3 regions of the Vibrio artabrorum genome follow, and region 3 is predicted to be linked to each of the others. Evidence: predicted binding sites of a transcription regulator. Region 3 holds the regulator's gene; each other region holds the start of a gene.
What was found. Region 3 encodes MetJ, which represses methionine synthesis genes. Its sites were predicted from a motif close to TTAGACNTNTANANGTCTAA; they were not measured.

Region 1 (10,954 bases), 960 kb from region 3:
GTGTTTTTACTGGAATGAACACAGATTAACGCTGTGCTGCACGCTGGCGGTTTTTACCGTTACTCGCAGGTTTGCCACCTTGGCCGTTGCCCGCTTTGTTACGGTTTGGTTTACCGTTTCCGCTGCCATTACCTTGCGATTGCTGACTACCTTTCTTAATGAAGCCAGTCGTTGGTTTATTCGCGTTACCATTACCGTGCTGCTTTCCGTTGCCCTGATTGCCGTTACCTTGGCTACCCGTTGGCTTTTTGCCGCCCGATTTAGGCTTATTGCCACCGGGTTTATGGTTACGTGGGCTTTCGCCACCCAGACCTGGCTGCGACTTACTGTGTTTCGTCGCAAAGCGCTGTGAGCCGTGACGACCAGATTTACGACGTTGTGCTGGCGTTTGTGCATCAAAGTCTTCTGCGGGTACTAGGCAGTTTGCTTTGTCGCCAATTAAGTGCTGTTTGCCCATGTTGATCAGCGCTTCACGGATGAGTTTCCAGTTTTCAGGATCGTGATAACGAAGCAGTGCTTTATGCAGACGACGTTGACGATCACCTTTTGGTACAGGAACATCTTCACGCTTCTTATATTTCACGCGTTTCAGAGGGTTAGTCTCTGAGTAGTACATCGACGTGGCATTACACATTGGCGATGGGTAGAAGTTTTGTACTTGGTCACACTCGTAGTTGTGCTTTTTTAGCCACATTGCAAGGTTAAGCATGTCTTCATCTTCTGTGCCCGGGTGAGCAGAGATGAAGTAAGGAATTAGGTACTGCTTTTTACCGGCTTCAGCGCTGTACTTCTCGAACATCTCTTTGAAACGATCGTAAGTGCCCATGCCCGGTTTCATCATCAGATCCAGTGGGCCTTTTTCAGTATGCTCTGGAGCAATCTTCAAGTAACCACCCACGTGGTGAGTCACAAGCTCACGAACGTATTCTGGAGATTCAATCGCTAAGTCGTAACGTACACCAGAAGCGATCATGATCTTCTTAACGCCCGGCACTTTTCTCGCAGAGCGGTACAGGTCGATGGTGTGTTGATGGTCTGTGTTTAGCTTTTCACAGATTTTCGGGAACACACACGATGGACGACGACAGTTAATTTCAGCTTTTGGATCAGAACAACCTAACCGGTACATGTTCGCCGTTGGGCCGCCCAAGTCAGAAATGGTGCCTGTGAAGCCCGGTACTTTATCTTTAATCTCTTCGATTTCATCCAAGATGGATTCTTTCGAACGGTTCTGAATGATACGACCTTCGTGCTCTGTGATTGAGCAGAAAGAGCAACCACCAAAACAACCACGCATGATGTTCACCGAGGTTTTGATCATGTCGTATGCCGGGATTTTCGCTTTGCCGTACATTGGGTGCGGAACACGCTTGTAAGCAAGGCCAAACACGTAATCCATCTCTTCTGTAGTCAATGGAATGGGCGCTTGGTTAACCCAAAGCTCGCGATCACCGTGACGTTGAATCAGAGCACGACCTGAGTACGGGTTTGTCTCAAGGTGCAGAATACGGCTAGCGTGAGCGTAAAGAATACGGTCATTGTTTAGCTTTTCGTAACCTGGGATACGCACCGCTGTTGTTTTTGCATCGTGACGAGAAGGGCGAATAGTAATAGGTTGCGCTTTTACTTCTTCTTTTTCGTCTTTCTTGGTATCACACTGGGTTTCAACTTCGTATGGGTTTACCGGAACGTACGCTTTGTTCGGCTTTTCGATACGAGAAGAGTCAATGATCTTGAAGCCTTCAGGGGCCGCAGGGAGATTGATAGCAGTACCACGAATATCGGTCAGCGTAGACATGTCTTCGCCATCGGCAATGCGGTGTGCCACTTCAACCAGTGCACGCTCAGCGTTACCAAAAAGAAGAATGTCCGCTTTTGCATCAAACAATACAGAGCGACGAACTTTATCCGACCAGTAGTCGTAGTGAGCCACACGACGCAAACTCGCCTCAATACCACCAAGTACGATTGGCGTGCCTTTGTAAGCTTCACGACAACGTTGAGAATAAACCAGAGTTGCACGGTCAGGACGCTTGCCACCTTCATTGTTCGGTGTGTAAGCATCATCGTGACGTAATTTTCGATCAGAGGTGTAGCGGTTGATCATGGAGTCCATGTTACCCGCTGTGATGCCGAAGAATAGGTTAGGTTTACCTAGCTTCATGAAGGCATCTTTATTGTCCCACTTTGGTTGAGCAATAATGCCCACGCGGAAACCTTGAGCTTCAAGCAGACGGCCGATGATCGCCATACCAAAGCTCGGGTGATCGACATAGGCATCGCCCGTTACAATAATAATGTCACAGCTATCCCATCCAAGCGCATCCATCTCCTTTCTACTGGTCGGCAGAAAGGGTGCTGTTCCGTAACACTCGGCCCAGTATTTTTTGTGTTCGTGAATAGGAGTGATATCGCTGTACATATTTCAACCTCTGATTTTTGAGGCGGGAATTATAGCGGCATGAAGCTAGACTAGCCAGTAGAACATGCCCCTGCTCGTACTGATGTCTTTCGACGTTTGGGTGATCTTACGGATAAAATCGCTATACAAAAGCCGAGTTGAAGCCATGAATGACGCCGCTAATTTGCGATTTTGATTAGTGTTCAGGGCAGATTTTGATATTATTCGCGAAAATATCTCTGAATAAGTAGATCCATAATGGTCGAAACGTTACTAATGCAATTTGCTCCGATGTTATTGGGAGCTCAACTGATGTTAACTTTAATCTTAGTGAAGGGGGACATTTGCCCAGGTCAACGTGGCCGCATTCACAAGATGTTACCCGCGATTGGCGTACTGTGGCTCGCCGTTTCTTCTCTTAAGATCGAAGCTTTTCTGGTCGTATTTGCGATCTTCTATTTCTATTCTCAAGTTCAGACTAACAAAACACGCGACGCTGGCCCCATTTGGGTGATGTATCTAGCTTGTGGTTTAGCGCTGTCATACGTAGCTATCCAAGCAACAGAACAAGCAACCACGGTTGGTATGATCACGACCTTGTTACTCGTGGTATTGTTGGGCTCAGTGTTCAGCCATCTTCTGCTGACAATTGCAAGAACGCGCTTACAAGCCTTTCATCGTGTTCTCCCTGTTGTGGGTATACTCAGTGGCATGCTGGTGGTGCTAGCCACCGTGATCAATGTTTATTCACTGCCTGAGGCACAACTGGAACCGGTGATTTCAACATTGTTATTTAGTTTTGCTTTGTTGATCTCGTCTATCGTGGTGTGGTGTTGGCATTTATTGTTCGTTAAAACGCCTGAAAAATTACAGTTGACGATTTCGTTGCTGATGTTATTGGCGGCCGTCGTTGGTTTAACGCCAGTTTGGGCACTTTAATCACTCACTTTCGTCAAGAAGTGTGATCGGTTTTTTAGCGTGGCGCGGGTAAGCGTTCTAAACTTAACTCTAGTCGGTGTGTTCGTAAGGAGTTCGAGATGGATTTAAGCAACGTTAAAGGTTTCGATAGCATTATTTTGCTGGGCATCGTGAATGAAAAACTTCGTTTAGAATGCGATAGCTTTGAAGAACTGATCAGTATGTATGAAATGGATATAGAGAGTGTCGTGGGTAAGCTTGATATGCTTGGCTACCAATACGATCCATTGACGAATCAGTTTAAGTCTTACCCAAGATAAATAGCGGACGAGTGCATCAGCTATCGTGAATGAAAAAGTGTCGCTATTGTCTGTATTGATAATAAAAAAGTCACAGATGGTCTGTGACTTTCTTGTTTCTGACGGCTGCCTAGTGAAGCTAACACTACTCAAACTCGCCCAACACGAAATCTGTTAAACAACCTTAATCCCATCTAAGTGACTCTTACTTTGCTGCCTTGCGGTGCTAAAAAAAGCTTGTAGGTAACGTTTGTCTTTTTCTGAATTTCTGACTGCTGCAAATAGGCGTCTTGATAGCCCTTTGCCCAATGGTTTGCTGGCGATCAACCCTTGCCTTGAAAACTCACTGATCGCCCAGTTGGGTAGTGCAGCGACCCCTAAGCCTGCCGATACCATTTGTACCAACATTAACGTGTTGTCTGCCTGTTTCCATTTTTTAGGGTCGACGCCTGCGGGTTGTAAAAAGTGCTTCACAACATCGAGCCGCTGCTTTTGAACAGGGTAGGAGAGCATGGTGATATCACTCAGGTCTTGCGGCTCAATGATCTGCTTTTCCGCTAAAGGTGAGTTAATAGCAGTAATCAAGCGCATTTCAAAATCGAACAGCGGTTCGTAGTGCACCTCAGAACGCGGCTGGATATCAGAGGTAATCACCAAATCTAATTCGCCAGCCATTAACGCAGGTAGGGGCTCAAAGCCAAAGCCTGATGAAAAGTCAAGCGTGACGGTTGGCCATGCCACTTGGTACTCTTTCAGGGCAGGCATCAACCATTGAAAACACGAGTGACACTCGATCGCCATGTGCAACCGACCATTCACATCCTCCTTTAGGCTCGCGAGCTCGTTTTCTGCTTTCGCGACTTTGGGTTGTATCTCATCTGCCAGCTTAAGCAATATCTCCCCTTCAGAGGTGAATTTTACGGGCCTAGTTTTACGGAGGAAAAGCTGGCCGCCAATACGTGCTTCAAGATCTTTCAATTGATGAGAAAGTGCCGACTGAGTCAGATGGAGAGAAGTTGCCGTCGCCGTTAGCGAGCCGCTGTCTCTCAAGGTGGTTAATGTTCGAAGGTGTTTAAGCTCTATCATGAGTATTCCTCATATTCCCTAAGCCAATTCAATATTTCTTAATAATCACCCTACGGGGTTTTCACTCTCTTGTAAACGTCTAGATGTCCAAATGAATTCTAATCGTTCATCTTAAGATTATTCAAAATGAAAATTATTAATAAACAAGATGAATATTTGGACGTTGTTCATCGTTCAGATTAGGTAGATAGTTTAGCCATCCAGACGCCTTCTTTGAAAAGATTTAATCGGATAGGCCGTCTGACTGGATATTAAAATTATTGAATAAGGAACAGGTTCATGACGACAACAACGCATATTTTAGGTTACCCACGTATCGGCGAAAAACGCGAACTTAAATTCACACTAGAGAAGTACTGGCGCGGTGAGATTGACCAATCTGAGCTCAAGCAGCTCGGCAGCGAATTGAGAAATCGTAACTGGAAGGTACAAGCCGACGCGAATCTAAGTTTTGCAACGGCGGGTGACTTCGCATGGTACGACCATGTTCTAACAACGACTCTGCTTCTCGGTCATGTGCCGAAACGTCATGCTGGTGGATCAGAAGATGAAAAAGCCTTCCCAGATTTAGATACTTTATTTCGAGTTGGGCGTGGACAATCTCAAACACAATCCACCTGTTGTGGTGGTAAACATGGATCTGAAAGCGCTAAAGATGGTGCTGCGGCTTCCGACATGACTAAGTGGTTCAACACTAACTACCACTACATTGTTCCTGAGTTCAGTAAAGACGACACCTTTGAAGTGAGCTGGCCACAACTGTTTGACGAAGTGAGTGAAGCGATTAAAGCGGGGCATAAGGTGAAGCCAGTTCTTCTCGGCCCACTGTCTTACTTATACTTAGGTAAAGAAGTGGAAGCGGGTTTTGATCGCTTGTCTCTGCTTCCGCGTCTTCTCACCGCTTATCAAGCGATTTTAGCAAAACTCACTAAGTTGGGCGTTGAGTGGGTGCAAATCGACGAACCTATCCTTTCTCTAGAGCTTGAAAGCCGGTGGGCCGATTCATTCAAACTGGCGTATCAAGTGATTCAAGGCGATGTAAAACTATTGCTTACTACTTACTTTGATTCGGTGACCGATACGTTAGATCAAATCGTAAAGTTGCCAGTGAATGGCGTACACATTGATTTGGCTGCGGCACCACAACAACTCGATGAAGTGGTGAATAAGCTACCTGAAGGTTGGGTGCTATCGGCGGGGGCAATCAACGGGCGCAATGTTTGGCGAGCTGATTTAGCGGCATTACTAGAGAAACTGCAACCAGTCAAAGAGAAGCTGGGAGACAAATTGTGGGTCGCGAGTTCATGTTCGTTGCTGCATAGCCCGGTTGACCTTGAACTCGAAGATACACTCAGCGAAGAAGTGAAGAGTTGGTTTTCCTTTGCAAAACAGAAAGTCACTGAGGTGAGTTTATTGGGGGCCGCGTTGGATGGCGATCAAAATGCCATTTTGGCGTGTGAGACTTACAGCCAACCGATTGTTGCACGCAAGAGCGCCACACATGTGAACAAGCCGCAAGTGCAAGCTCGAATCAATACCGTAACTAAAGCATTAGCAGAGCGCAGTGCTCCATACGCAGAACGTGCCGCGCATCAGTCTGAAGTACTCGGCTTACCGTTGTTACCAACCACAACCATTGGTTCGTTTCCACAAACAGGGGAGATCCGTGTTCAACGCAGTGCTTACCGCACTGGCAAACTGAGTGAAGCGGAATACAACACGGCATTGAAAGGTCACATAGCCGATGCAGTTAAGCGCCAAGAAGCGTTAGATTTGGATGTACTTGTACACGGCGAAGCGGAACGCAATGACATGGTGGAGTACTTTGCAGAAAACTTAGCTGGTTTCCAAACCACTCAATTTGGTTGGGTACAGAGCTATGGTTCACGCTGCGTAAAACCGGCGATTGTGGTCGCAGATATCGAACGTGAAAAACCGATCACAGTAGAGTGGTCGACGTATGCTCAGTCATTAACAGCTAAGCAGATGAAAGGGATGCTGACTGGGCCTGTGACTATCTTGTGCTGGACATTCCCACGTGAAGATATTTCTCGCAAAGAGATCACCAACCAACTGGCGTTTGCGCTGCGTGATGAGGTGTCTGATCTACAAGATGCAGGGATCAACATTATTCAAATTGATGAACCTGCCATTCGTGAAGGCTTGCCGCTGAAAAAGCGTGACCATGCAGAATACTTAGAGTGGGCGGTCGATGCCTTTAAAATTTCAGCCGCGAGCGCTAAGCAAGAAACGCAAATTCATACCCACATGTGTTACAGCGAGTTTAATGAGATCATTGATTCTGTGGCCGCGCTAGATGCCGATGTGATTACCATTGAAACTTCTCGCTCGAATATGGAATTGCTCAAAGCGTTTGAAGCGTTTAACTATCCGAATGCGATTGGACCTGGTGTTTATGATATTCACTCACCAAACATTCCATCAGAAGAGTGGATCATCGACTTGCTTAAGAAAGCCGCTGAGAAAATTCCGGTGGAACGCTTATGGGCAAACCCTGATTGCGGCCTTAAAACCCGGAATTGGGCAGAAACAGAAGCCGCACTTGCTAATTTAGTTGCAGCCACTAAAGCGCTACGTAAAGAGTGGGCCGTCGCAGAAGCTTGATACTAATCGTAGTCAATAACGGGTCATCCTAGCTTGTTAAAAACCTCGATAACTTCGTTAGAATGTAACGCCCTAAAAACAAAGGCCTCGCGATGCGAGGCCTTCGGGATTGATGCTTGTTCGAATCTCGAATCTCGAATCTCGAATCTAGCTGCTCTGACACGTCTGTTTAGTGATCAGCTTGTCAACCATCAACTGTCCTCGAGTGTTACGAATCTTGATGTTGTAAGCCAGTCCCATATCTAGGTGTGATCTTACTTCAGAGTTAGTGCAATAGCTGTTCACACTCATCTCTACAACTTGGTTTAAAGGTTTCGCCCCTTTGGCATCTTGGTTGTAGATCATCATAAGTTCGATAACGGTGCTTTTGGCTAGCACGCGCATGATCGACAATGGACCATACTCGATCGGCAAGCCGGCAGAGAGAACCCCCGCTCGGTTTTGTGCCATCATTTCCAGCTGTCTTTGCTGCTCACGCTCCGCTGAAGCACAGCCAGAGAGTAGCGCAACAGCGACTGAGACAATAATCCATTTTTTCACGTTAAAACACTTTCTTGAATGGTTTAACGATGACGTTTTGGTAGACGCCGGCATCAACGTATGGGTCTGCATCAGCCCATGTTTGCGCGTCTTCTAAAGAATTGAACTCAGCAATCACAGTCGAGCCAGTGAACCCCATTTCACCTGGATTATCGGAATCGATAGCAGGCATAGGGCCGGCTGTGAGAAGTCGACCTTCATCGTGAAGTGTTTGCAGGCGTTCTAAATGTTGTGGGCGAACACTTTGGCGCTTTGCTAATGAGTTTTCGACGTCTTGAGAAAAAATTACGTACCACATGTTGAGATATCCTTATTTTACTTCACTGAATGACAGCGATTAAATTTGCTATCTGGTTAATTTACGCGAACTAATGGCTATTGGAAGAGGGAATAAGAAGAAATTGTGAAATGAGGTGGGAGAGGAGCAAGGTCTTCAGCGTTTTTTAATGAAAATGACTAAAGACCTTAGAATGCGCTAGCGCGATGAGACACACTATTTTTTGATTGGACGAGGCTTACCACTTTCATCGACAGCGACATAGTTGAATGTCGCACCGCACACCTTGTAACGATCGCCGATGCCGTGGTCAAGTACAGGTTTAACCCATACTTCTAAGTCAATATTCATCGAACTACGACCAATCTTAGTACAGTCACCATAAACACACACAACGTCACCCACTAACACTGGCTGTTTGAACTCGATACTCGATACTGAAACCGTGACAATCTTGCCGTTAGAGATCTCTTTCGCCAGTATACCACCCGCCAGATCCAGTTGAGACATTATCCAACCGCCGAATATTTGGCCTGCTGCATTGGTATCAGAGGGCATCGCTAAAGTGCGAAGAAGTAAAGAACCAATCGGGTTTAAAGTTGATTGAATAGTCATTGTTGTACTCTTAATGGTATTGATTGTTTTCAATTAAAAATAGAGGTGTTTATCAGACTTGCAGCGGTCTTGCCTTTCATGTCTTCTGCGAACAAAAATAAATCACGGGCCAATGAACATGAGCATCATTGGCCAAATAGCCGGTTGATAATGTTGCTAGCAATCGGCTATTTTTCTTTAGTATTTTGATCTGAGAGCGCTTGTTGCTCGTTTTGGTGCTGATCTTGATCTTTGGGCTGAAACTGATCTTTAGGTACATGCTTATAGATATAAGCTCCCGTCAGCAAAGTGAACACAAAGGTCGCGATCAGCAAGCCGAAGACTTTGAAATTCACCCAAACATCGAGAGGAAGGTTGAAAGCAACGTAAATATTGAGGAGTGCACAAACAGCAAAAAATAGGGTCCATGCCCAGTTAATTTTGCTCCACACGACGTCGGGCAGTGTAATCTCTTTGCCCAACATCCTTTTAATTGCTGATTTACCCATAAGATGGCTGACTGTCAGGCCGATAGAAAACAGTGCGTAAACGATGGTGACTTTCCATTTTATGAAGTTATCGTCATGCAGGGAAATGGTCATGCCGCCAAACACGGCGACCACTAGGAAAGTGATCACCTGCATTTTTTCTACTTTTCTATAAATTAAGTACATCAAAACAATTTGTACTGCGGATGCGATGATCAAAGCACCGGTTGCGGTATAGATGTCGTACATCTTATAAAGCGCAAAGAAAATAATGAGAGGTATGAAATCAAGAATTTGTTTCATGTGGCACTGAATATCCAGTTAGTTGAGTTGCAGACAGTCTAACCAAATTTGTCTCGATGCAAAATAGCCCGAGACAATTGGGTGCCAATTAATTACATCTAACCGCTTTATCGTGTCGGAACGTGTTATCGCATTGATGTGGTTTGATAACGAGGTATCAGCTTCTTGATATCTTCAAGGTAACCTTCGCTCTTCAAATTGTCTAAGGTGTTTTCAAGCTCTTGCTCACTCATCGCGAAACACGTCGATTTACCGGTTGTAAGGTCAAGATACTCGTGATATTCACGCTCAGTGAAGTGGCCAATTCTGTCCATTAACAGGGTTTTGATTCCATGGTGAATTAAGCCGTAATACGTATGTCTTTGTAAGGTCATAGCCTATCCTCCGTGACAAGCTGCAGTGATATCGGTGCAACCTGCTTAAGATTGGTTGGGTTACCTATGACAAAGCAATTCGAATGCCATTTTCTCCAACGGAACAGAACAAATTCCCGACCAAATAAAATTGAATTTCTTTTCATATAGTTAAAGGAAGGTAGGTTCTATTCTCTGACAATCAATACGTAACAGAGATAAAATAGTTTCATTTTGAGAATAGTGAATTTCTCATTCTGACGATCGACTGTACATTGATGATAAGACAATCTCTAATTACGTCACGTTTGATATCTTTGGCGCGGATTGGTCTATAGATGAATGCCTAACCAGTGGCAATACCAAAAATAAAAAAAATCCGAGGGCGGTCAAGCTCTCGGATTTTTCATTCATGGTTGGTGGTGCCAATTTAAGCCACCACCCACTTAGCGTTTAATTATTACGCTTGCTGTTTTTGCAGTTCAGCTTCTTTCACATCGTCTTTGATTAGAGAATCAACGATCACTGCACATGCTGCATCACCCGTGATGTTCAGAGCCGTACGGATCATATCGAAAATACGGTCTAGAGCGAATAGAAGAGGTAGACCTTCGATTGGAATACCGGCTGCAAGTAGTACCGCAACAACTAAGAATGAAGGACCAGGAACACCGGCTTGGCCAACCGCACCCAGTGTAGAGGTTATGATGATAGCAACGTAAGCACCCAACGATAGGTCGATGTTGAACAGTTGTGCGAAGAAGACAGCAACCAGACCGTAGTAAATTGCGTTACCACTCATGTTGATTGTTGCACCAAGTGGTAGAACAAATGAAGCCGTAGATTTTCTTACACCAAGCTCGTTTTCAACGGTGTCCATTGTTACTGGCAGCGTCGCCATTGAAGAAGCTGTTGATAGGGCAACCGCTTGAGGTTTCTTCATTGCAACAAGGAACTTTTTCGCAGAAGTCTTAGTGAAGATTTGAATCATCAGTGGGTAAGCCACAAAGCCGAAGATCGCAATCGCAGCGATGTAGACAACGAACAGTTTGAACACAACCATAAGCGCG
Region 2 (10,954 bases), 640 kb from region 3:
GCGTCAGGGCGCTTACTTGGATTATGGGCAGGCTTTGCATTATTTGTTGTCCTCCAGCAATTTAAATTCAGCAACAAACATAAGCAGCGTATGTTGTGGTTCATAGTACTTGCTGTCGTTATACAAGCACTGTTTGGCTATGTGCAATATTTCTTATTAGAACCTGGCAACCTATTTGGCTACAACACAGCGACAAACCGACCATATGGGATATTTCAGCAACCTAATGTCATGGCTAGCTTTTTGGCTACGGGTTTTGTGCTGTCCGCTTATCTTTTAGCGAGGCAACCAACTAAGTATAATCACAAAATTAGCGAGTCATTCCTACTCTACCTAACCCCAACCTTAACCGTACCACTGCTGATTATCATTGCATCACGTACTGGATGGTTAGCGGCCTCAATCGGGTTGATATGCATTCTGCCGTATCTATACAAGTTCTCGACTAAAAAGCGATTTTACGGTTGGTGTACATCCATCGTAGTCGGCATCGTTGTTGCCTTTTCGGTGATAAACCTCAGCGCAACCGATAGTCTCGCGAGTAAAAGGGTAAACTTAGAAAGCCCACGAGCTTATACCTTCCCTCAAGCGCTAGATATGATGATCGAAAAGCCATTTACAGGTTATGGCTACGGAAAGTTCGAAGCCGAATACATCCTATACACGGCTCGCCAACACCAGCTCAACTCGAGCTATCACCCAGGCCTTCCTTCAATGGATCACCCGCACAATGAGTTCCTATTTTGGGGCGTTGAAGGAGGAATTGTACCAATCATCGGGATCTTGATGGCCGCGATATTGGTCATGTCACGTATAGCAAGTTCAGCAAAGGGCACTCGTCTAGCCTTGATCGCGTTGTTCATTCCAATCCTTTTGCACTCTCAGCTTGAGTACCCTTTTTACCACTCAGCGATTCATTGGATTACATTTATTATATTGATTTACTGGGTCGATCAACGCTCTTCTCGACATTATCAACAACCGTTCAGTATCATCAGTAAAACCCTGTTTAGAGTGTCGAGCTTAGTGGTACCTATCTTGATCAGTTTTTATATGTTGAGCGCCTTGCACACCAATTATGTACTGACTAAATTTGAAGTGTCTAGGCCTAAAAATCCGGACATTCTTAAGCTAGTAACGAACCCTGTGGTATGGAAAGATCGCTACGATTGGGACATTTACAGCACTTACCTTAATATTGGTCTCTACAAAGCTGATCCAAGCCTTATACAGCCTTACATTGATTGGTCTCTGGAGATCATAAAGAGAAAGCCAAGACCGGCTTTCTACAGCAATCTGATTCTGGCATATCAAGGCCTAGGAGAAGAAAGTAAAGCGGAGCAAATTCGTAGCGAAGCGAGCTTTTTATTCCCTAACAGAGACTTTTCAAAGGTTCAGTATAAGCAAGTGCCGCCAGCAGAAGATAACGTATCATCAACTGAATGATAGTGAACTCTCAGCACTCAAGTACCATTTAACCGTTTGAGGTTAGTCGAAAACAGCGCATGATATCTCATGCGCTTTTCTTTTTAATTTCAGTTCATTGCAACTATTTCAATACATCTTTTAGCGCTTTTAGACACAACGCGACATTCTCTTTACGCGCACCGTAGCCCATTAAACCAATACGCCAAGTCTTACCGGCCAACGAGCCAAGCCCTGCGCCAATTTCAAGATTATATTCTTCTAACAGCTGGGCTCTAACTTTTGCTTCATCAATCCCTTCGGGAAAATAAAGCGCATTTAATTGAGGTAAACGACTCTCTTCATCAACCACAAACTTTAACCCCAAAGCTTCGACACCAACTTTAAGCGCTTGGTGCATCGCGTAGTGACGTGACCAAGCATTGTCCAAACCTTCATTTTTCAGTACAACCAAAGACTCATGTAGAGCATACAAGCTGTTCACGGGCGCCGTATGGTGGTAGCTCCGCTTACCTTCTCCACTCCAATACCCTAGAACCAAACTTTGATCTAGGAACCAGCTTTGTACTGGCGCTTGACGGGCTTTCATCTTATCGACGGCACGCTGAGAAAATGTCACCGGAGACAGGCCAGGAACACAAGACAGACACTTTTGGCTTCCAGAATAAACCGCATCAAGCTGCCATTCATCAACCAACAATGGCACACCACCCAATGATGTCACAGCATCAACAATTGTTAACGCATCAAACTGACAAGCGACAGCTGAAATAGCTTGAGCATCAGATAGTGCTCCGGTTGATGTTTCTGCATGCACAAAAGCAACAGCCACGGCATCGGGATTTTCCACTAACGCTTGTTCTACCTTTGCAACGGAAACGGGCTTGCCCCACTCGTCATCAACCAGAACCGCTACACCACCACAGCGCACAACATTCTCTCGCATACGTTCACCAAAAACACCGTTGCGGCAAACAATGACTTTCTCGCCAGGCTCAATCAAGTTAACAAAACAAGTTTCCATTCCCGCACTGCCCGGAGCAGAAACGGCAATCGTAAATTCATTCTCTGTTTGGAATGCATACTTAAGAAGTTGTTTCAGTTCATCCATCATCGCGATGAACAACGGATCGAGGTGGCCAATAGTTGGACGGCTCAAGGCCTGTAAAACTTGAGGAGAAATATCTGAAGGCCCCGGTCCCATTAACGTTCGGTGTGGCGGATAAAAGCTCTCGATGGCCGTTGTGAGTGTTAAATTAGACATGTACATCCCTTACGTTAATGGTGTGAATATTCCACCCTAAAGCAAATCGATCACCTCAGCAATTAGACAGAAGTATTGATGTCATACCAGTGTCACATAATTGTTAAAATTATTTTTACGCCTATCTCCAGTTACAGATTGACATTATTGCCGGAAACACGTTCAATGAAACGGCTATCTAGCAGAAGAGGAGCACTGCCCAGGCAGGTGTTTTGTGGAACCGCATTTCCAATACAAAACATTGATGGGGAGCAGTGCCGAGATAATAAAAGGATGCAGACTTTTATTGTCGGTTGAGCGGGCTGAATCCCGGCAACTGTCACCATATATCTATGGTGAAGAGCTTCTGAGGTGACTATTCTAATCATTCCTCTCTTTTTGCTCTAATACTCTCTTCGAAAAACATCGGACGTTGGATTACCCAACCGTAATTTTATTTTAGGAAGTCGTGGGAGATATATCGTGAGTGCATCTAATGTAGTTGGTTCTTTTAATGTCGCTAAGTTTGGTGGAACAAGTGTTGCCAACTTTGAAGCAATGAGCCGTTGTGCTGCCATTATTGAAAACAACTCCAATACAAAACTGGTTGTAAGTAGTGCATGTTCTGGTGTCACAAACCTACTGGTTGAACTGGCAAATGGCGTTCAAGACAAAGCTCGTCGTCAGGAATTAATGGCACAATTAACAGACATTCATAACGTGATTCTTAATCAACTCACAGACTCGATTAGCATCGAGAAAGAAGTTCACGGTATTCTTGATGATATTGCGAATGCAGCAGAGGCTGCATCATTCCAAACCAGTGCCAAACTGACTGATCACCTTGTCGCATGTGGTGAGCTGATGTCGACACATATCCTCGCTCAAATCATTCGCGAGCGCGGCACACCAGCGGTTCGTTTTGATATCAGAGAAGTGCTGCGTACTAATGATGATTTTGGTAAAGCCGAACCTCAGCTAGAAGACATTGCTGCTCTAGCGCAAGAGAAACTGATCCCACTTTGCCAGCAACAAGTTGTCGTTACTCAGGGGTTTATCGGTGCTGATAGCCAAGGTAATACCACGACTTTGGGCCGCGGTGGCAGTGATTATTCAGCAGCGCTGATTGCCGAATCTGTGCAAGCGATAGGTTTAGAGATCTGGACGGATGTTCCAGGTATCTACACAACAGATCCTCGTATTGCACCTAAAGCATCGCCGATTCCAGAAATCAGCTTCAGCGAAGCATCGGAAATGGCAAACTTTGGAGCGAAAATACTGCACCCATCAACGCTAGTTCCGGCACTCCGTCACCAAATCCCAGTATTTGTCGGCTCCTCTAAAGCTCCTGAACTTGGTGGTACATGGATTCGCCAACAAGTTGAAAGCTCTCCTCTATTTAGAGCGCTTGCCCTACGCTGCAATCAAACCATGGTTACGCTGCGCAGCGCTAATATGTTCCATGCTTACGGCTTTTTAGCGAAGGTATTCGAGATCCTAGCTAAACATAAGATCTCTGTTGATCTGATCACCACCTCAGAGATCAGTGTTTCACTCACTTTAGACCAAACAGATACCTCTGGTGGTGCACCAGAATTACCAGAAGCGGCTCGAATTGAACTTGAGGAGCTGTGCTCTGTGGATATCGAGCACGGCTTGTGCGTTGTGGCTCTTATTGGCAATAACATGAGTGAAAGCAAAGGCTATGCAAAGCAAGTTTTCAGTACTCTGGAAGATTTCAACTTACGTATGATTTGTTACGGAGCAAGCCCACACAACCTGTGTTTCTTGCTAGATGAATCTGTTGCTAAGTTGGCGATTCAAAAACTGCACCAAGAGTTGTTTGAGTAGAAAATGCGTTTATCATCGACAGATAAATAACTAAATCACAGCTACAAAAAGGGTTGCTCTTGAGCAACCCTTTCTCTTTTTTACTTTACGAATCCAAGCTCGTCATAGCCTAAAAGTTAGTTAATGTTTGGCCCTAACCACTTCTCGGCTTCTAACATATCCCAACCTTTACGGTCGGCATAGCTCTCCAGTTGATCCTGTTGAATCTGTGCAATAGCAAAGTATCGGGCATCAGGATGTGAGAAGTACATACCAGATACTGAGGCACCTGGCCACATCGCATAGCTCGTCGTTAATGACATATCGATCGATTTTTCAACGTCCATCAACTCCCATAACGTGCCTTTCTCTGTATGCTCAGGACAAGCAGGGTAACCCGGGGCTGGACGAATACCTTGGTATTTCTCTCGAATCAAATCGTCGTTAGACAAATCCTCATCTGGCGAGTAACCCCAAATATCCTTTCTCACTTCTTTATGCAGATACTCCGCGAACGCTTCAGCTAATCGATCAGCAACTGCCTGAATCATAATGGCGTTGTAGTCATCGCCTTTCGCTTTGTATTCATCAGCCAACTCTCGCTCACCAATGCCACCCGTTACCGCAAATCCACCAATCCAGTCTGCTTTACCGCTATCTTTTGGCGCGATGTAATCAGATAAACAATAGTTAAAGCCTTTTGGTTTTTCTGTTTGTTGACGAAGGTTGTGTAGAACCTTTAGAACTTCGGTACGAGATTCATCGGTATACACCTCAATATCATCACCAACACTGTTCGCTGGGAACAAAGCACACATACCTCGCGCTTCAAGCAACTTCTCTTTCTCGATGCGATCCAGTAAATCGTTGGCATCTTTGAATAGGCGTTTAGCTTCATCACCCACCTCTTCATGATCAAGAATTGCAGGGTACTTTCCGACTAATGACCATGTCATAAAGAATGGGGTCCAGTCGATGTACTGACGTAAAGTAGATACATCAAAATCATTGAAGATATGTACACCCGGCTTCGCAGGGGCCGGTGGAGTATAAGCATCCCAATCAATAGCCACTTTGTTAGCTCGTGCTTTCTCAAGCGTAACAGGTTTAGTACGAGGCTTTTTACGATGGTGTTGATCTCTAACCCGATCGTAATCGATATCCAACTTCTCAACGAAAGCGGGTTTCAATTCATCTGACAGTAGTGAAGTACAAACACCGACAGCACGCGAGGCATTATTTACATAGACGACAGGTTCTGAATAATTCTGTTCGATTTTGACTGCAGTATGTGCTTTAGATGTCGTTGCCCCACCGATTAACAGAGGCTGTTTAAAACCTTGCCTCTCCATCTCTTTAGCAACATGAACCATCTCATCCAGTGAAGGCGTGATCAAACCCGAAAGACCGATGATATCGACGTTCTCTTCTTTAGCGACCTTAAGGATTTTTTCGCATGACACCATCACACCTAAATCGATAATTTCGTAGTTATTACACTGTAAAACCACGCCTACTATGTTTTTACCGATGTCATGAACATCGCCTTTGACTGTCGCAAGTAAGATTTTCCCGTTAGTTGCACCTACATCTTTGGTTGCATTGATGAACGGTTCTAAGTGAGCAACCGCCTGCTTCATAACACGCGCAGACTTTACAACCTGTGGTAAGAACATCTTACCCTCACCAAACAGGTCACCAACTACGTTCATGCCATCCATTAAAGGACCTTCTATCACTTCAATAGGACGAGAGGCATTAATGCGAGCTTCTTCGGTATCTTCAACAATAAAGTTAGTGATACCTTTTACTAAAGAGTGCTCCAAACGCTTCTCTACCGGCCAAGTGCGCCACTCTAATGCCGATTTATCCTCAACCTTACCGACAGCGCGCTCTAGGTATTCAGTCGCGATATCAAGCAAGCGTTCGGTTGAGTCATCACGACGGTTTAGTACGACATCTTCAACCGCATCACGCAGATCTTCTGGAACATTATCGTAAATTTCCAACTGACCCGCGTTTACAATACCCATATCCATACCATTTCTAAAACAGTGATATAGGAACACCGCGTGAATCGCCTCACGGACGTAATTATTACCACGGAATGAGAATGAAACATTCGACACACCGCCAGAGATCATCGCATGCGGGAGATCGCGTTTAATGTCCCCTACCGCCTCAATAAAATCAACCGCATAGTTATTGTGTTCATCGATACCAGTCGCCACTGCGAAAATGTTCGGGTCAAAAATAATATCTTCTGGCGGGAAACCGACTTCATCAACAAGAATGTTGTAGGCATTGGTGCAGATCTCAACTTTACGCTCTCGAGTATCCGCCTGACCGACCTCATCAAACGCCATCACGATGACAGCAGCACCATAACGACGAACTAATTTGGCTTGCTCAACAAACTTATCTTTGCCTTCTTTTAGAGAGATGGAGTTAACAATGCCTTTACCTTGAATACATTTTAGGCCAGCTTCGATAACTTCCCACTTAGAAGAATCGACCATAACCGGCACTTTCGAGATTTCAGGTTCTGAAGCACATAGATTGAGGAATTTAACCATACACGCCTCGGCGTCTAGCATCCCTTCATCCATGTTGATATCGATAATCTGAGCACCGTTTTCGACTTGCTCTCGAGCCACACTCAACGCTTCATCGTATAATTCTTCCTTAATGAGGCGCTTAAAGCGAGCTGAACCGGTAACATTGGTCCGCTCACCGACATTCACGAACAAAGACTCTTTAGCAATCGTCAAAGGCTCAAGTCCAGAAAGACGACAAGAAACCGGCAAATCAGGCAATTGACGTGGCGTTACACCTTCAACAGCCTCTGCCATTTGGCGTATGTGTTCTGGCGTTGTACCACAACATCCGCCAATTAAGTTCAAAAATCCACTTTCAGCCCACTCTTTAACATGTTCCGCCATCTCTTCGGGAGAAAGGTCATACTCACCAAATGCATTGGGCAGACCCGCATTAGGGTGTGCAGATACATTGCATTCAGAGATACGAGACATCTCACCGACATATTCGCGCAGTTCATCTGGGCCTAATGCGCAGTTCAAGCCGAATGAGATAGGTTTAACATGACGAAGAGCGTTGTAGAATGCTTCTGTCGTCTGACCTGAAAGGGTACGGCCTGATGCATCAGTAATGGTACCGGAGATCATGACTGGTAAAGTAATGCCGACTTCTTCAAAAACAGATTCAACCGCAAACGCACATGCTTTCGCGTTTAAGGTATCAAAGATAGTTTCGATCAGAATAAGATCTGAGCCGCCTTTGATCAGAGCTCGAGTTGATTCAGAATAGGCCTCAACCAGTTGATCGAAGCTAATATTACGATAACCCGGATCATTAACATCCGGGGAGAGAGAACAAGTTCGGTTAGTTGGACCTAACACACCCGCCACAAAGCGAGGTTTGTCCGGGGTCTTTGCGGTCCATTCATCAGCCGCTTCACGAGCAAGCTTAGCAGCAGCAAAGTTAATTTCTTCACTAAGGCTTTCCATATCGTAGTCAGCCATAGCAATGGTTGTTGCATTAAAGGTATTCGTTTCGAGGATATCAGCCCCCGCTTCCAAATACTCGGTATGGATACCTTTGATAAGATTAGGTTGTGTAAGTACCAAAAGGTCGTTGTTCCCTTTTAAGTCACTATGCCAATCAGCAAAGCGCTCACCTCGATAGTCCTGCTCGTCCAATTTACGATCCTGAATCATGGTACCCATACCACCATCGATCAGCAAAATTCGTTGCTTCAACAGAGATTCAATCTTTTGCCTTATATTACTTCCCACAATACAACCTCATTCCTTTAATTATTCGTCCATCCTATCACACATTAAAAAGGAGTCTAGACGTCTAAATGAGTAAATTGATTACCGATTCATGACAAAAAATGGTTGCTATTTGAACATGAGACAACGAAAATTCATATTCACACTTTGTCACATATTGGAATCCCAATGTCAGTCTATTACACCTTATGCTTCTTATCCGCAGCAGCCATGCTTATTGCTTTAGTTAATAGCAAAATTGGTAAAATGCAGACAACTATCGCGATTACCGCTGGTTCAATGATGTTATCTCTATTAATCATCATTGCAGGGCAAAATAATTGGTTTCAACTATCTGATATTGCTTCAGAAACTGTAGCTAGCATCAACTTTGAAGATTTCCTACTCAAAGGAATATTAGGGTTCCTACTCTTTGCTGGCGGATTGGGGATTAAGTTACCTAATTTAAAAGACCAGAAATGGGAAATTACAGTGCTCGCACTTGGTGCTACGCTCTTCTCAACGTTCTTTGTTGGCTTCGTTCTATATGGGTTTTGTCAGTTGATCGGCATTCATTTTGATCTGATTTACTGCTTACTTTTTGGCTCACTCATATCCCCAACCGACCCAATAGCCGTTTTGGCAATAGTTAAGAAGCTTAATGCTCCTAAACGTATATCAACTCAAATTGAAGGTGAGTCACTTTTCAATGATGGCTTTGGACTTGTCATCTTCGTGACCTTATTTACTATCGCATTTGGCACAGACACTCCAACCGTCAGTAGTGTCGCACTGCTATTTATCCAAGAAGCGATTGGCGGCATCGTTTATGGCTTTATTTTAGGGTTAATCTTTCATTACTTGATCAGTACGACTGATGACCATTCAATGAAATTACTGTTAACGATTGGTGTCCCAACTGCAGGTTATGCTTTTGCTGAATATCTGCATGTTTCAGGACCTTTAGCCATGGTGGTTTCGGGTATCATGATTGGGAATTGGACACGCTTTATTGGCTTCTCAAAAGAGAGCGAGGAGCATCTAGACCACTTCTGGGAATTAGTTGATGAACTATTGAATGGTGTATTGTTCCTATTAATTGGTATGTCAATGTTGTTATTTAAATTCCATCAAGAAGACTGGATCTTGATGGCTTTCGCTGTTCCTTTAGTACTAAGTGCTCGTTACTTAAGTGTTTTCCTATCTTATATCGGATTCAAACGCTTTAGAACTTACAACCCGTGGTCAATTAATATTCTGACCTGGGGAGGCTTGCGTGGTGGTCTAGCTCTGGCGATGGCACTTTCAATCCCTTCCGGCATTTGGGTAATTGAAGAAAAACTCATTGATGTAAAAGAAATCATCCTCGTTATGACCTATGCGGTCGTTGTATTCTCTATCTTAGTACAAGGCTCTACGATTACTCCTATGATCGAAAAAGCGAAGCAAGCAGAGAAAAATTTAGATTAACATCTCATGATCTCGCTCTAAAATATATTGCCGATTGTTATTAAGCCAGTAGCCCCGTTACTGGCTTTTTTCATGCACACCACTTGGTGTTCTCGTCACTAATACCAATGAAAGTAAACATATGATCGAATTGAAACTGATAAATTATTGTGAAATTTAGCCATCAATAGCCTGAATAATACCGATTTAAAAAAGCTAGCGAGCCAACAAAAAACCATTCAGATAAAGGTTCACTTACTAGCGCTTGCACACTTTAAAGACAGCCTCTCTCGTGCACAAATTGTAAAAGCCCTCAAAGTCAGTCGGAACAGTGTGAATAAATGGGTTAAGACTTTTTTTGAAAAAGGTTTGGAAGGACTTGAAGAGAAACCCTGCACAGGTAGACCAGCCTACATCACTGAAGGACAACGAAAACAACTCAACGAGTTTATAAAGAAAAAAGTCGAATCACCTTCTGGCGGACGCCTTGTCGGGAGCGATATACATGACTACATCGTTAAACTGTGATAAACACTACCACCCAAATTCCATTTATTATCTCCTCGCCCATATGGGGTTTTCTTGGATAACTTCCTGTTCCAAACACCCTAAACCATCACAGAAAATCCAAGACGATTTAAAAAAAATTCCAAATCGAAACGATCCTTAAGATCCCCAGCCGTGTTGATGTCTGGTTTCAAGATGAAGCTCGATTTGGTCAGCAGAACAAACAACACGTCTTTGGGCAGCTCGTGGGACGAGACCTCGCTTGGTAAAACAGCAGCAATTTGATATTTGGCTCTGTATGTCCATCAAGAGGGATTGGTGTCCAAATCATAGAAAGCAAAAAGGCTCTAGCATTTCTGCTAGAGCCTTAAATATGGCAGGGGTGGAGAGATTCGAACTCCCAACACGCGGATTTGGAATCCGCTGCTCTGCCAATTGGAGCTACACCCCTAAAACTTTTTATTACTTCAGATTCGAAAAAACCTCGCACTAGGCGAGGTTATCGAATAAGTGGCGGAGTGGACGGGACTCGAACCCGCGACCCCCGGCGTGACAGGCCGGTATTCTAACCAACTGAACTACCACTCCGCAGTGGTCAACTCACTAAGTGAGCGTCCATATCTCCAGGTCGGTCAACCTAAAGATTTAATTTAAAGCCTGGCGATGTCCTACTCTCACATGGGGAAGCCCCACACTACCATCGGCG
Region 3 (10,954 bases):
CAGTCGTTATTCTACAATCAAAAATTCTAACGAAGTTATCGAGGCTTTTAACAAGCTAGGATGACCCGTCATTTACTCCGATGGGTATAACTACAGCGTCGCAACTTGTGGGCGAACACCTAACGTATGACAAAGCGCATACGTCATTTCAGCTCGGTTTAACGTGTAGAAGTGGAAATCTTTTACGCCTTCACGGCTCAATGTACGAACCATATCAATCGCTTGGCTCGCACCAACTAACTGACGAGTGGTTGGATCATCATCCAAGCCTTCAAACTGCTTCGCCATCCAACCTGGAACTTTTACGTTATTCATGGCGGCAAAACGGGACGCCTGCTTAAAATTCGATACGGGTAGGATCCCCGGTATAATCTCAACCTCAATACCAGCAGCAACACAACGATCACGAAAGCGTAGGTAGCTTTCTACATCGAAAAAAAACTGCGTAATGGCACGGTTAGCACCGGCATCCACTTTACGTTTTAGGTTAATAAGATCAGATTGAGCACTTTTGGCTTCAGGGTGAACCTCTGGGAATGCTGCCACTGAGATATCAAAGTCGTGACGAGATTTAAGCAATTCAACAAGATCAGAGGCGTACATATCGGGAGCACCACCGCCAGGCGGAATATCACCACGCAACGCCACAATACTTTCAATGCCATTTGCCCAATAATCATCGGCTATTTGAATCAACTCTTCACGATTTGCATCAATACACGTTAAGTGTGGTGCTGCAACTAGACCCGTTTGGCTCTTGATCTCTTTAATAATTGAGTGGGTACGATCACGTTCACCCGAGTTTGCACCATAAGTGACTGATACAAACTTAGGTTGAAGAGTCTTTAAACGATGAACGGAATTCCACAAAGTCTCTTCCATCTTTTCACTGCTTGGTGGAAAAAACTCAAATGACACATTGATGTTGTCAGAAAGTTCAGCGATATTCTGATTCAAAGCGTCGATATGACTGGCGTGTGTGTATCCCATCTTACTCTCCCTGTGGCAAAAGCAACCACTAATCTCAAATTCCCAAACGACGTATAGACGTCTATATGTCCATAGAATGTATTGAATACGATTTAATGTCAACAGATCGATTATGAATTTTTCTCAAGAAGATCGTGAGTAAAACTTAAGATACTAAGTGGGGACACCAAGCAAAAAAAGCTGAAAACACATTGTGCTTTCAGCCTAATCGATACTAGTGAATAGTCGGTTGTTTACGCCATAAATAAGCTGATTACTTATTAAAACAAGCTCGACATTCTGTTTAAGTCAGATTGAATGGCGCCTGCGGTGACTTCACGTCCAGCTCCGGGACCTCGAATAACCAATGGATTGTCTTTATACCATTTGCTCTCAATAGCAAAAATATTGTCACAAGGCAGTAAATTCGCCAATGCGTGATCTTTTGACAACGCCTCGACCCCTACGGTGGCTTTACCACTCTTTTCTAAACGCGCGACATAACGTAGCACTTTTTGTTGAGCGTGCGCTTTTTCCAAGCGTTCAGCCAGTTCTTCGCTTAGCACTGAAGCTTTATCAAAAAACTCATCGACCGACAGGTCTTTCAACTCTTCAGGAACCAATGATTCTACTTTTACATTCTCAGGTTCAATCTCTAAACCCGACTCACGCGCCAAAATCACCAATTTACGCATCACGTCAGAGCCATCTAGGTCAGCACGAGGATCTGGCTCTGTCAGCCCTTGCTGCCATGCCAAATCAACCAATTCGCTAAACGGCACTGAGCCATCAAACTGTTGGAACAACCAAGATAGAGTCCCCGAGAAGATACCAGACAGTGCCAGGATGTCATCGCCACTTTCACGTAAATCACGTACGGTATGGTTAATCGGTAAGCCGGCTCCTACCGTTGCATTGTACAACCAGTGACGGCTGATCTTAGCAAAGGCACTTTTCACTTGGTGGTAATACTCGCTGGATGCCGAGCCTGCCACCTTGTTGGCTGAAATAAGGTGGAAGCCGTGTTGGGCAATTTGCAGGTATTTTGCTGCAAGCGCTGGACTCGCAGTGACATCAAGTACCACCACTTCATCATAGCCCTGAAGAGAACCCAAACGGTCAAGCCAATCGTCACCATTATTGGCAATGGCTTCATCATCAAAACGTTGACTGACGGAATTCGCATCAATACCTTGCTCATCAAACCAATACGTTTGGCTATCAACCACCGCAACCAAGTTAAAATTCATTCCATGGCGCTTTTCAAGTTCAGCCTTTTGCTCAGCGAACAGACTTAACCAACTTGATCCAATGTTACCCTTGCCACACAAAGCTATCGCAATACGCTTTTGCGCTTGAAATAGTTGAGAGTGTATACCTTTCACTAAACCCGATGTTTCACTTTTACGAAGCACAGCCACCAAGCTCAAGCCTGAATGAGCTTCCGAGATAAACTCAACCGGAGAACCCTTAAGCTGTTGGTAGAAACCGTAACAATGATTTGGATTTTTAGTGACTCCCGCCCCCACAGCAGCAATTAAAGAGAAACCTTCTTTAAGCTTAATTTCGGCTTCAATAGCATGATCTTGTAGGTACTCTAATGCACTGCCTGCTATCTCTTCGGTGTAGGCTAAGCGCAAGCAGTTTTGATCAGGTTCAAGCTCATAAGCTAGAGGCTCTAATTGAGCACGCTGAAGTCCTTCAAGAACTTCATTTTCTAGACGACCGAAATCATGTCCATGGCCGAAAGTTAGCTGAACAATGAAGACTTCATCCAAAGAGGTTATGATTTTTGCACCACGACCTGATGCCAGTACTCGCTCTATCTGCGTAGAGCCGGCTTCTGGCTGATAGCTGCAACGTAAGCTGAGATCCATAGCACTTTGAGCCACAGGTTGAAGCGTTCGGCTATGCAGCACTGGAGCCGCTAGGCGAGCCAATTCACTCGCTTCATCAAGGCGAAGCAGAGGCAATAAACACGCATCAGACACTAAACGAGGATCGGCGCTGTACACGCCAGCCACATCACTCCAAATGGTCACGCGCTCCACCTCAGCTAAAGCACCAATCACGGTCGCTGAGTAATCCGACCCATTACGACCAAGCAGTACCGTTTCGCCCTCACTGTTCTGAGCCATAAAGCCCGTAATCACCACACGGCAATGTGCATGCTGTGCCAGGACTTCTTTAATCAGAGGGTAAGAACGGGCACGGTCAACTTCCGGTTGAGCCCCCACGTCAGCTCGTAAAAAGGCACGCGCATCTTGAGCAACCGCTTGTAAGTCATGCTGGCACAACAAAGCCGCGAGTAGACGTGAAGACCAAACCTCACCGTGTCCAAGCACCTGGGCTTTTTGCGCTTCGCTCAAAGGGGCGGTTAGCTCACCCAAAGCGGTAAATTCCTGTTGAATGGTTGCCGTGAGCTGAATGGCAGCCTCACCTTCAAGCAGTGCTTCAATCAGTCCAAGCTGGAACTGACGAAGTGTTTGCAGACATTCATGTGCGATACGACCATCTTTATCAAGCGCTTCAACAAATTCAATCAAACGGTTGGTTGTTTTACCTGCGGCTGATACAACAACTAAGTCCGTTGCGGATGAGTAGTCTCTGAGAATATTGACCACACGTTGGTAACATTCAGGATTGGCTAAACTGCTACCACCAAATTTATGTAGCTGGCGAAAGTTTGTCATTATTAGGCCTCCCCTTCAGTGATAAAGTGCTGTGTTTTTTCAAAAGCTTGCTTGAGATCGTCAATGAGGTCTTCCGCATCTTCAAGGCCAACCGAAAGACGCAGCAGTTGCTGAGATACACCAGCCTCAGCCAATGCTTCTTCCCCCATAGCTCGGTGAGTCATAGACGCAGGATGACAAATCAGACTTTCAACACCGCCCAATGATTCTGCCAAAGAAAACAGCTCTAACTTATCAACAAAGTATTTAAGCGCTTCAAAAGAACCCGCAAATTCAAAACTCAACATACAACCAAAGCCCGATTGTTGTTTCTTTGCTATCTCGTGCCCCGGATGTTCAACAAGGCTTGGGTGATAAATAGTCCCCACCAGTTCTTGTTGTTGTAGGGCCGTCAGAATGTCACGAGAACTTTCTTCGTGAACACGCATACGCGCCCCCAACGTGCGAATACCACGGAGCGTCATGTAGCTATCAAATGGTGTGCCGGTCGCACCAATACAGTTGCCCCACCATGCTAGCTCTTCAGCATGCTCTTCTGTCTTAGTGACCACAACGCCACCAATCACATCTGAGTGTCCGTTGATGTACTTGGTTGTCGAGTGAATAACAAAATCAGCCCCCAGCTCTAATGGCTTTTGGAACACTGGGGTCAAAAATGTGTTGTCGACAGCAACCAGAGCACCCACTTCTTTCGCTTTACGGCAAGTTTCTGCAATATCAACCACACGAACCAATGGGTTCGATGGGGTTTCGATTAAGATCAACTTTGGCTTGAGCGCGATCGCCGCATCCAGTGCAACTTGATCCGATTGATCAACAAACAGAACGTTGAAATCACCTTTTAATGAGCGAGTGTTAAACAGACGGTAAGTACCACCGTAGCAATCGTGTGGTGCGATAATAAGATCATCACCACCTAGGAAAGCAGAAACCCATAAGTTAAGCGCCGAAGTACCACAGTTAGTGACAACCGCGCCTTTGCCCGACTCAAGCTCAAACAGTGCCGTTTCTAATAAACCGCGGTTTGGATTACCAGAACGAGTGTAATCGTACTTTGGCACTTCACCAAAAGCGGGAAAACCATAGTTAGTCGACAGATAAATAGGTGGGACAACGGCATGATGTTGCTTGTCTGACTCGATGCCCGTCCGTACTGCTATTGTTGCTGGCTTCCGGCTGCTCATAGGTGCTTCCTTACAAGTTTTGCGTCTGAGAATCACAGCGGCTGATCGGCATTTTGCGGCTGTGCTAGATATAGGTTATTCACTTTACTTCCATAAATGTGAGACGTCAACACTTCTAGACGTCCATATGTCTTTGCTTATGGCAGTAAATCCCGCTAAAATCACCACTATTAATTTATTCTAACAACTAAAGTGATGAAGGTACGCAATGGCCGACTGGAATGGTGAATACATAAGCCCATATGCTGAGCATGGAAAGAAAAGCGAACAAGTAAAGAAGATTACAGTTTCTATCCCTCTAAAAGTGTTAAAGGTTCTGACTGACGAGCGAACTCGCCGCCAGATTAATAACCTACGCCATGCCACAAACAGTGAGCTACTGTGCGAAGCCTTTCTACATGCGTACACAGGCCAACCACTACCTACGGATGAAGACCTTCGTAAAGATCGTCCTGACGATATCCCTGCTGAAGTGAAAAAACTGATGACAGAAATGGGCATCGAATTCGAAGCGTTTGACGAAGAATAAAAACAACTCAGTCACTGCCTTCATTATTGATTCGCTATCGCTGAACTCTATTTTTTGCATCACTGACTAGTTTTATCAGTGTGCTGTGAATCAGAGACATAAAAAAACCGACTCCCGATGAGTCGGTTTTTTATTATTCGTTTTCGTCTCGATAACGAAACGACGATATCAGACAACTATGTCATCCAGTTTCTATACTATATGTCTCTATGCCATATAATTAGCTGGCATCTCGATACGAGCTACGCCAGATTCAACCGCCGCTTCCGCTACAGCTCGTGCTACGCGAGGAAGTAGACGTGGGTCCATTGGCTTAGGAATGATGTAACCCTTACCAAACTCCAGTGTAGTCTCACCGGCAGCTGCCAATACTTCAGCTGGAACGTCTTCTTTTGCCAGTTCACGAATCGCTTTCACCGCCGCCAGCTTCATTTCGTCATTGATTTCGCTCGCACGTACGTCTAATGCACCACGGAAAATAAATGGGAAACACAGTACGTTGTTGACTTGGTTAGGGTAGTCACTGCGGCCTGTCCCCATGATTAGGTCAGAACGGACTTCGTGTGCAAGCTCAGGCTTGATCTCTGGGTCTGGGTTTGAACATGCAAACACAACGGGATTATCAGCCATCAGCGTTAGAGCTTCAGCAGGCAGTAGGTTAGGCCCCGATACACCCAAGAACAGGTCTGCGCCTTCGATAACCTCTTCAAGCGTGCGCTTGTCCGTGTTGTTTGCGAACAGCGCTTTGTATTCATTTAGGTCATCACGACGTGTATGGATCACCCCTTTACGGTCAAGCATGTAGATTTTTTCACGCTGAGCGCCACATTTAATCAGTAGTTCCATGCATGCTACAGCCGCTGCGCCAGCACCCAAACAGACGATCTTACACTCTTCAAGCTCCTTACCTTGAAGTTCAATCGCATTCAGCATACCCGCAGCCGTTACAATCGCCGTACCGTGTTGGTCATCATGAAATACCGGTACATCACAACGTTCAATCAGGCGACGTTCAATCTCAAAACAGTCTGGGGCTTTGATGTCTTCCAGGTTAATACCGCCGAATGTATCTGCGATATTCGCAACCGTATCAACGAACTCATCGATTGTGCGGTGTTTTACTTCAATATCGATAGAATCTAAACCAGCAAAACGCTTAAACAGGAGCGCTTTACCTTCCATAACAGGTTTAGAAGCAATAGGGCCAAGGTTACCGAGACCAAGAATCGCCGTACCGTTAGAGATAACAGCAACCATATTGCCTTTACCTGTGTACTTATAAACGTTATCGACGTTCTGTGCGATCTCGCGAACAGGCTCAGCCACGCCAGGGCTGTATGCAAGTGCCAGATCTTCTGCAGAGTTTGCAGGCTTCGTCAGGGCGACGGCAATTTTACCTGGCATTGGGAACTCATGGTAATCAAGAGCTTGCTGACGGAATTGTTCTTGAGGTGATAAATCTTGAGAGGATTGAGCTTGGCGGCTGTCTTCAGACATGGGTGTTAGTTCCTAGGATATTATTATTTGGGGGATCTTGTTCATGTTAATGGATGTACTTCAAAGTTCCTAGATGGCTACAGCTTCTGTCTCATTAAAAAACGAGATTTCACTACTAATAAGACCAGTGAGCAGTTGAAATTACTGCCACTTGTTGAACTTTTGAACGGATACTTATCGTGCATAATATGGGAAGCACATATAAGAATAAGCCTTCGCCATTGATGATGAATTGGCGCAGAATTCGAGCGGCCTAATATTCATGGCTTTCTCAAAGGCTAAACAACAAAAAAGGACACCGAAGTGTCCTTTTTTATGTCTAAATAGCGAGAATTACTTCTTGCTAGAAAGAGCACCAAAACGCTTGTTGAAGCGATCAACACGGCCGCCTGTATCTACGATACGTTGCTTACCAGTGTAGAATGGGTGACATTTGTCACATACGTCTAGGTGGATTGATTCTTTTGCTAGCGTTGAGTTGAACTCAAATGTGTTGCCGCAAGAACAAGTTGCAGTAACTGCTTTGTATTCTGGGTGGATTCCAGCTTTCATGGGATAACCTCAAGTAGGCCGTGTCGCTATACGATTCTAAGCCGCACACCACACGTAGTTAAAAAATAAATAAAGATACCGCTGCATCACTCAATCGCGATAAAGCCATACCTTTAAGGCGCAGTATAGTAATGAATCTGTGAGGTAGGATCAACTGATTTGATACATTTTTCACCAATAGTGTCTTTATTTCTTTTGTCGCAAAGATGATGGTGATGAATATTTGAGGAGGTGAGTCGTCTTCATGGGGCGACTTAGCCTTCTCTTGCAAACTGTTTCTCGAATTTAGCCGCCTTATCCTTTAGACTGTTCACTCTCGTCATCTCAGCAAAGCCGTCCCTTTATGCGTCCAATGATTGCCCGTGTGGCGCTGCCTGTCCCACTCGACAAGCAGTTTGATTACAAGATTCCCAACCACCTATTTCCGATTATTGGTGGTCGAGTCTCTGTGCCTTTTGGACGGCAAACCTTAACTGGGATTGTGACGGCCCTGGTTAACGAATCTGAATTCGAGCTAGACAAGCTCAAGCCCATTAAAGCTTTGTTAGACAATCAACCCGTTTGGCCTGAATCGGTCTACGCACTCTTGGTATGGTGCAGTCAGTTTTACCAATACCCACTGGGGGAAACCTTAGCCAATGCTCTGCCAAGCGCCTTACGAAAAGGCAAAGCGGCCGACTTTGCGACGCTTGTCGAATGGCAACTGACGCCATCAGGTCGAGATCAACTGATGCAAGGCTTTGGTCGTGCTGTCAAGCAAGCCAAAGTGATGCACATGCTTGAGCACGGCCCGGTTTCTCATCAAGAATTCATTGATGAAGAGGTGGGCAGCGCGGTACTTAAGACGCTGGAAGAAAAAGGCTGGATTGAATCGGTAGAGAAAAAGCCAAAACGCCATGCATGGCCTGTCGAACTCGAAAACGACCAAGACAAACCAAAACTCAATGCAGAGCAAGCCATCGCGATTGCGACCGTCAATAGCCAAACCGACTTTGGTTGCTTCTTGTTAGAAGGTGTCACCGGATCAGGTAAGACTGAGGTCTACTTAAACATGATCAAACCGATCCTTGACCAAGGCAAACAAGCGTTAGTTTTGGTTCCTGAGATTGGCCTAACCCCACAGACCATTAACCGCTTTAAGCGACGCTTTAATGTGCCGGTAGAGGTTATCCACTCGGGATTAAACGACTCCGAGCGATTGAATGCTTGGCTATCAGCACGAGATCAGATTGCTGGCATCGTCATTGGTACCCGTTCAGCGCTATTCACCCCCTTTGCTGATTTAGGCATTATCATTGTTGATGAAGAACATGACGCTTCTTATAAACAGCAAGATAGCCTGCGCTACCACGCTCGTGATGTCGCGATCATGCGTGCTCATAAGGCGCAAATCCCTGTCGTTCTTGGTTCAGCAACCCCCGCTTTTGAAACGCTGCACAATGCTCAAATCGGTAAATACAGTTACCTAACCCTCACCTCACGCGCAGGGGTCGCTTTGCCGACCACCAATAAAGTGTTGGATGTGAAGGGGGAATACCTGGAAAGTGGTTTATCTGCATCACTCATTGCAGAAATGCAAAGACACCTCAAAGCAGGCAACCAAGTGATGCTGTTTCTCAATCGACGAGGGTTTTCTCCGGCATTGATGTGTCATGATTGCGGTTGGACCGCCGAATGTAAACGCTGTGACGCTTACTACACCTATCACCAATACAGTAATGAAATGCGCTGCCACCATTGCGGCTCGCAGCAACATATCGTGCACCATTGCCAAAGCTGTGGTTCACAGAACTTGGTGACAGTCGGTGTCGGTACCGAGCAACTGGAAGCTCAACTAGGTCAGTTATTTCCTGAATACAAAACCGTTCGTATTGACCGAGACAGCACCCGCCGTAAGGGCAGCCTAGAGAGCGCGCTAGAGTCTATTCGTCAGGGGAAATACCAAATACTTATCGGTACACAGATGCTGGCTAAAGGCCACCACTTCCCTGACGTGACACTTGTGGCATTATTGGATGTTGATGCTTCTTTATATAGCAGTGATTTTCGCGCTTCAGAAAGATTGGCTCAATTATTCACTCAAGTTGCCGGTCGAGCAGGGCGTGCTAGTAAACCGGGTGAGGTAATCTTACAAACTCACCACCCAGAACACGGCTTGTTACAAGCGCTTCTTCACAAAGACTATAACCACTTTGCTCAAACAGCACTGGCGGAACGCAAACAGGCGATGTTACCGCCTTATACCTTTATGACTCTGTTTAGAGCAGAAGCGAATGACACGCACTTGGTGGAAGAGTTCTTACGTCAGGTACGTCACACATTGGAATCGCACCCTTTGTTTGACGACTATTGTATGGTGCTCGGTCCAACGCCAGCGCCATTAGCCAAACGAGCAGGTAAATCTCGCTGGCAGTTAATATTGCAAACACAAACGCGCTCGCTTATGCAGAAGCTATTAATGAGTGCAAAACCTGCGATTAATCTATTACCCGCTGCAAAAAAAGTGCGTTGGTCGCTCGATATTGAACCGCAAGATTTAAGCTAAACCCATCATGGTTAAAATTAATGGTGGGTTTATTCAAAAATATTTCATCTTTTTCATGACCCACCTCACACCAGTCGTGTGATTTTTGTTAATCTAACCGTAACTTTACTCGGATGAAACAAATAAAATATTGTCATGAAAAAAGGGTTAGCAACACTTTCATGATATTTGTTCAATCACACTTATTATTCGTGCCTTAGACAATTAGGCAGCAAAGGAACTTAAAAGAGGGTTTAATTTATGGCGACAATGAAGGATGTTGCCCAGTTAGCAGGCGTCTCAACAGCCACGGTATCACGTGCATTGATGAATCCTGAGAAGGTCTCCGTGTCTACTCGTAAACGAGTCGAGACAGCAGTGCTTGAAGCTGGATACTCCCCCAACACATTAGCTAGAAACTTACGTCGCAACGAATCAAAAACCATCATCACTATCGTTCCTGATATCTGTGACCCTTATTTCGCCGAGATCATTCGTGGTATTGAAGATGCCGCAGTAGAAAATGACTACCTTGTTCTGCTTGGTGATAGCGGCCAACAAAAAAAGCGCGAATCCTCATTTGTTAACTTAGTCTTTACCAAGCAAGCCGATGGTATGTTATTACTTGGCACTGATCACCCATTTGATGTCAGTAAGTCTGAACAAAAAAACTTACCCCCGATGGTAATGGCGTGTGAATTCGCCCCTGAACTTGAACTCCCCACCGTGCACATCGATAACCTAACGTCTGCATTTGAAGCCGTAAACTACCTCGCTCAGCTCGGTCATAAACGTATTGCTCAAATCTCTGGACCAGTATCGGCAACGCTATGCAAATTCCGTCAACAAGGTTACCAACAGGCACTGCGTCGAGCTGGGATATCAATGAACCCAGCATACAGCACCATTGGTGACTTTTCCTTTGACGCTGGCGCTCAAGCGGTTCGTCATTTACTGGCACTGCCAGAGCAACCCACCGCCATTTTCTGTCACAACGATGCGATGG

Region 1: metE (5-methyltetrahydropteroyltriglutamate--homocysteine S-methyltransferase) is a predicted target of MetJ. The motif match lies at 4,776-4,795, and genes of this name have one in related genera.
Region 2: metH (methionine synthase) is a predicted target of MetJ. The motif match lies at 8,362-8,381, and genes of this name have one in related genera.

Annotation. Positions count from the first base shown of each region.
Region 1 covers NZ_AP025458.1:1,816,773-1,827,726, reverse strand. Annotated here, with positions in the region: gene OCU36_RS08220 (YgiQ family radical SAM protein) at 26-2,329, opposite strand; gene OCU36_RS08215 (hypothetical protein) at 2,660-3,340, shown strand; gene OCU36_RS08210 (DUF4250 domain-containing protein) at 3,439-3,639, shown strand; gene OCU36_RS08205 (LysR substrate-binding domain-containing protein) at 3,793-4,704, opposite strand; gene metE (5-methyltetrahydropteroyltriglutamate--homocysteine S-methyltransferase) at 4,984-7,329, shown strand; gene OCU36_RS08195 (GspS/AspS pilotin family protein) at 7,477-7,869, opposite strand; gene OCU36_RS08190 (YciI family protein) at 7,871-8,167, opposite strand; gene yciA (acyl-CoA thioester hydrolase YciA) at 8,363-8,761, opposite strand; gene OCU36_RS08180 (septation protein A) at 8,929-9,531, opposite strand; gene OCU36_RS08175 (hypothetical protein) at 9,657-9,905, opposite strand; gene OCU36_RS08170 (dicarboxylate/amino acid:cation symporter) at 10,345-10,954, opposite strand, start outside.
Region 2 covers NZ_AP025458.1:313,473-324,426, reverse strand. Annotated here, with positions in the region: gene OCU36_RS01575 (PglL family O-oligosaccharyltransferase) at 1-1,446, shown strand, start outside; gene OCU36_RS01570 (pyridoxal-phosphate-dependent aminotransferase family protein) at 1,550-2,689, opposite strand; lysine riboswitch at 2,867-3,043, shown strand; gene lysC (lysine-sensitive aspartokinase 3) at 3,152-4,519, shown strand; gene metH (methionine synthase) at 4,636-8,313, opposite strand; gene OCU36_RS01555 (cation:proton antiporter) at 8,482-9,762, shown strand; gene OCU36_RS01550 (helix-turn-helix domain-containing protein) at 9,925-10,269, shown strand; tRNA gene OCU36_RS01545 (tRNA-Trp) at 10,623-10,699, opposite strand; tRNA gene OCU36_RS01540 (tRNA-Asp) at 10,760-10,836, opposite strand; rRNA gene rrf (5S ribosomal RNA) at 10,904-10,954, opposite strand, start outside.
Region 3 covers NZ_AP025458.1:2,778,735-2,789,688, forward strand. Annotated here, with positions in the region: gene metF (methylenetetrahydrofolate reductase) at 91-990, opposite strand; gene OCU36_RS12630 (bifunctional aspartate kinase/homoserine dehydrogenase II) at 1,251-3,662, opposite strand; gene OCU36_RS12635 (O-succinylhomoserine (thiol)-lyase) at 3,665-4,846, opposite strand; gene metJ (met regulon transcriptional regulator MetJ) at 5,055-5,375, shown strand; gene OCU36_RS12645 (malic enzyme-like NAD(P)-binding protein) at 5,583-6,872, opposite strand; gene rpmE (50S ribosomal protein L31) at 7,206-7,424, opposite strand; gene priA (primosomal protein N') at 7,768-9,969, shown strand; gene cytR (DNA-binding transcriptional regulator CytR) at 10,210-10,954, shown strand, end outside.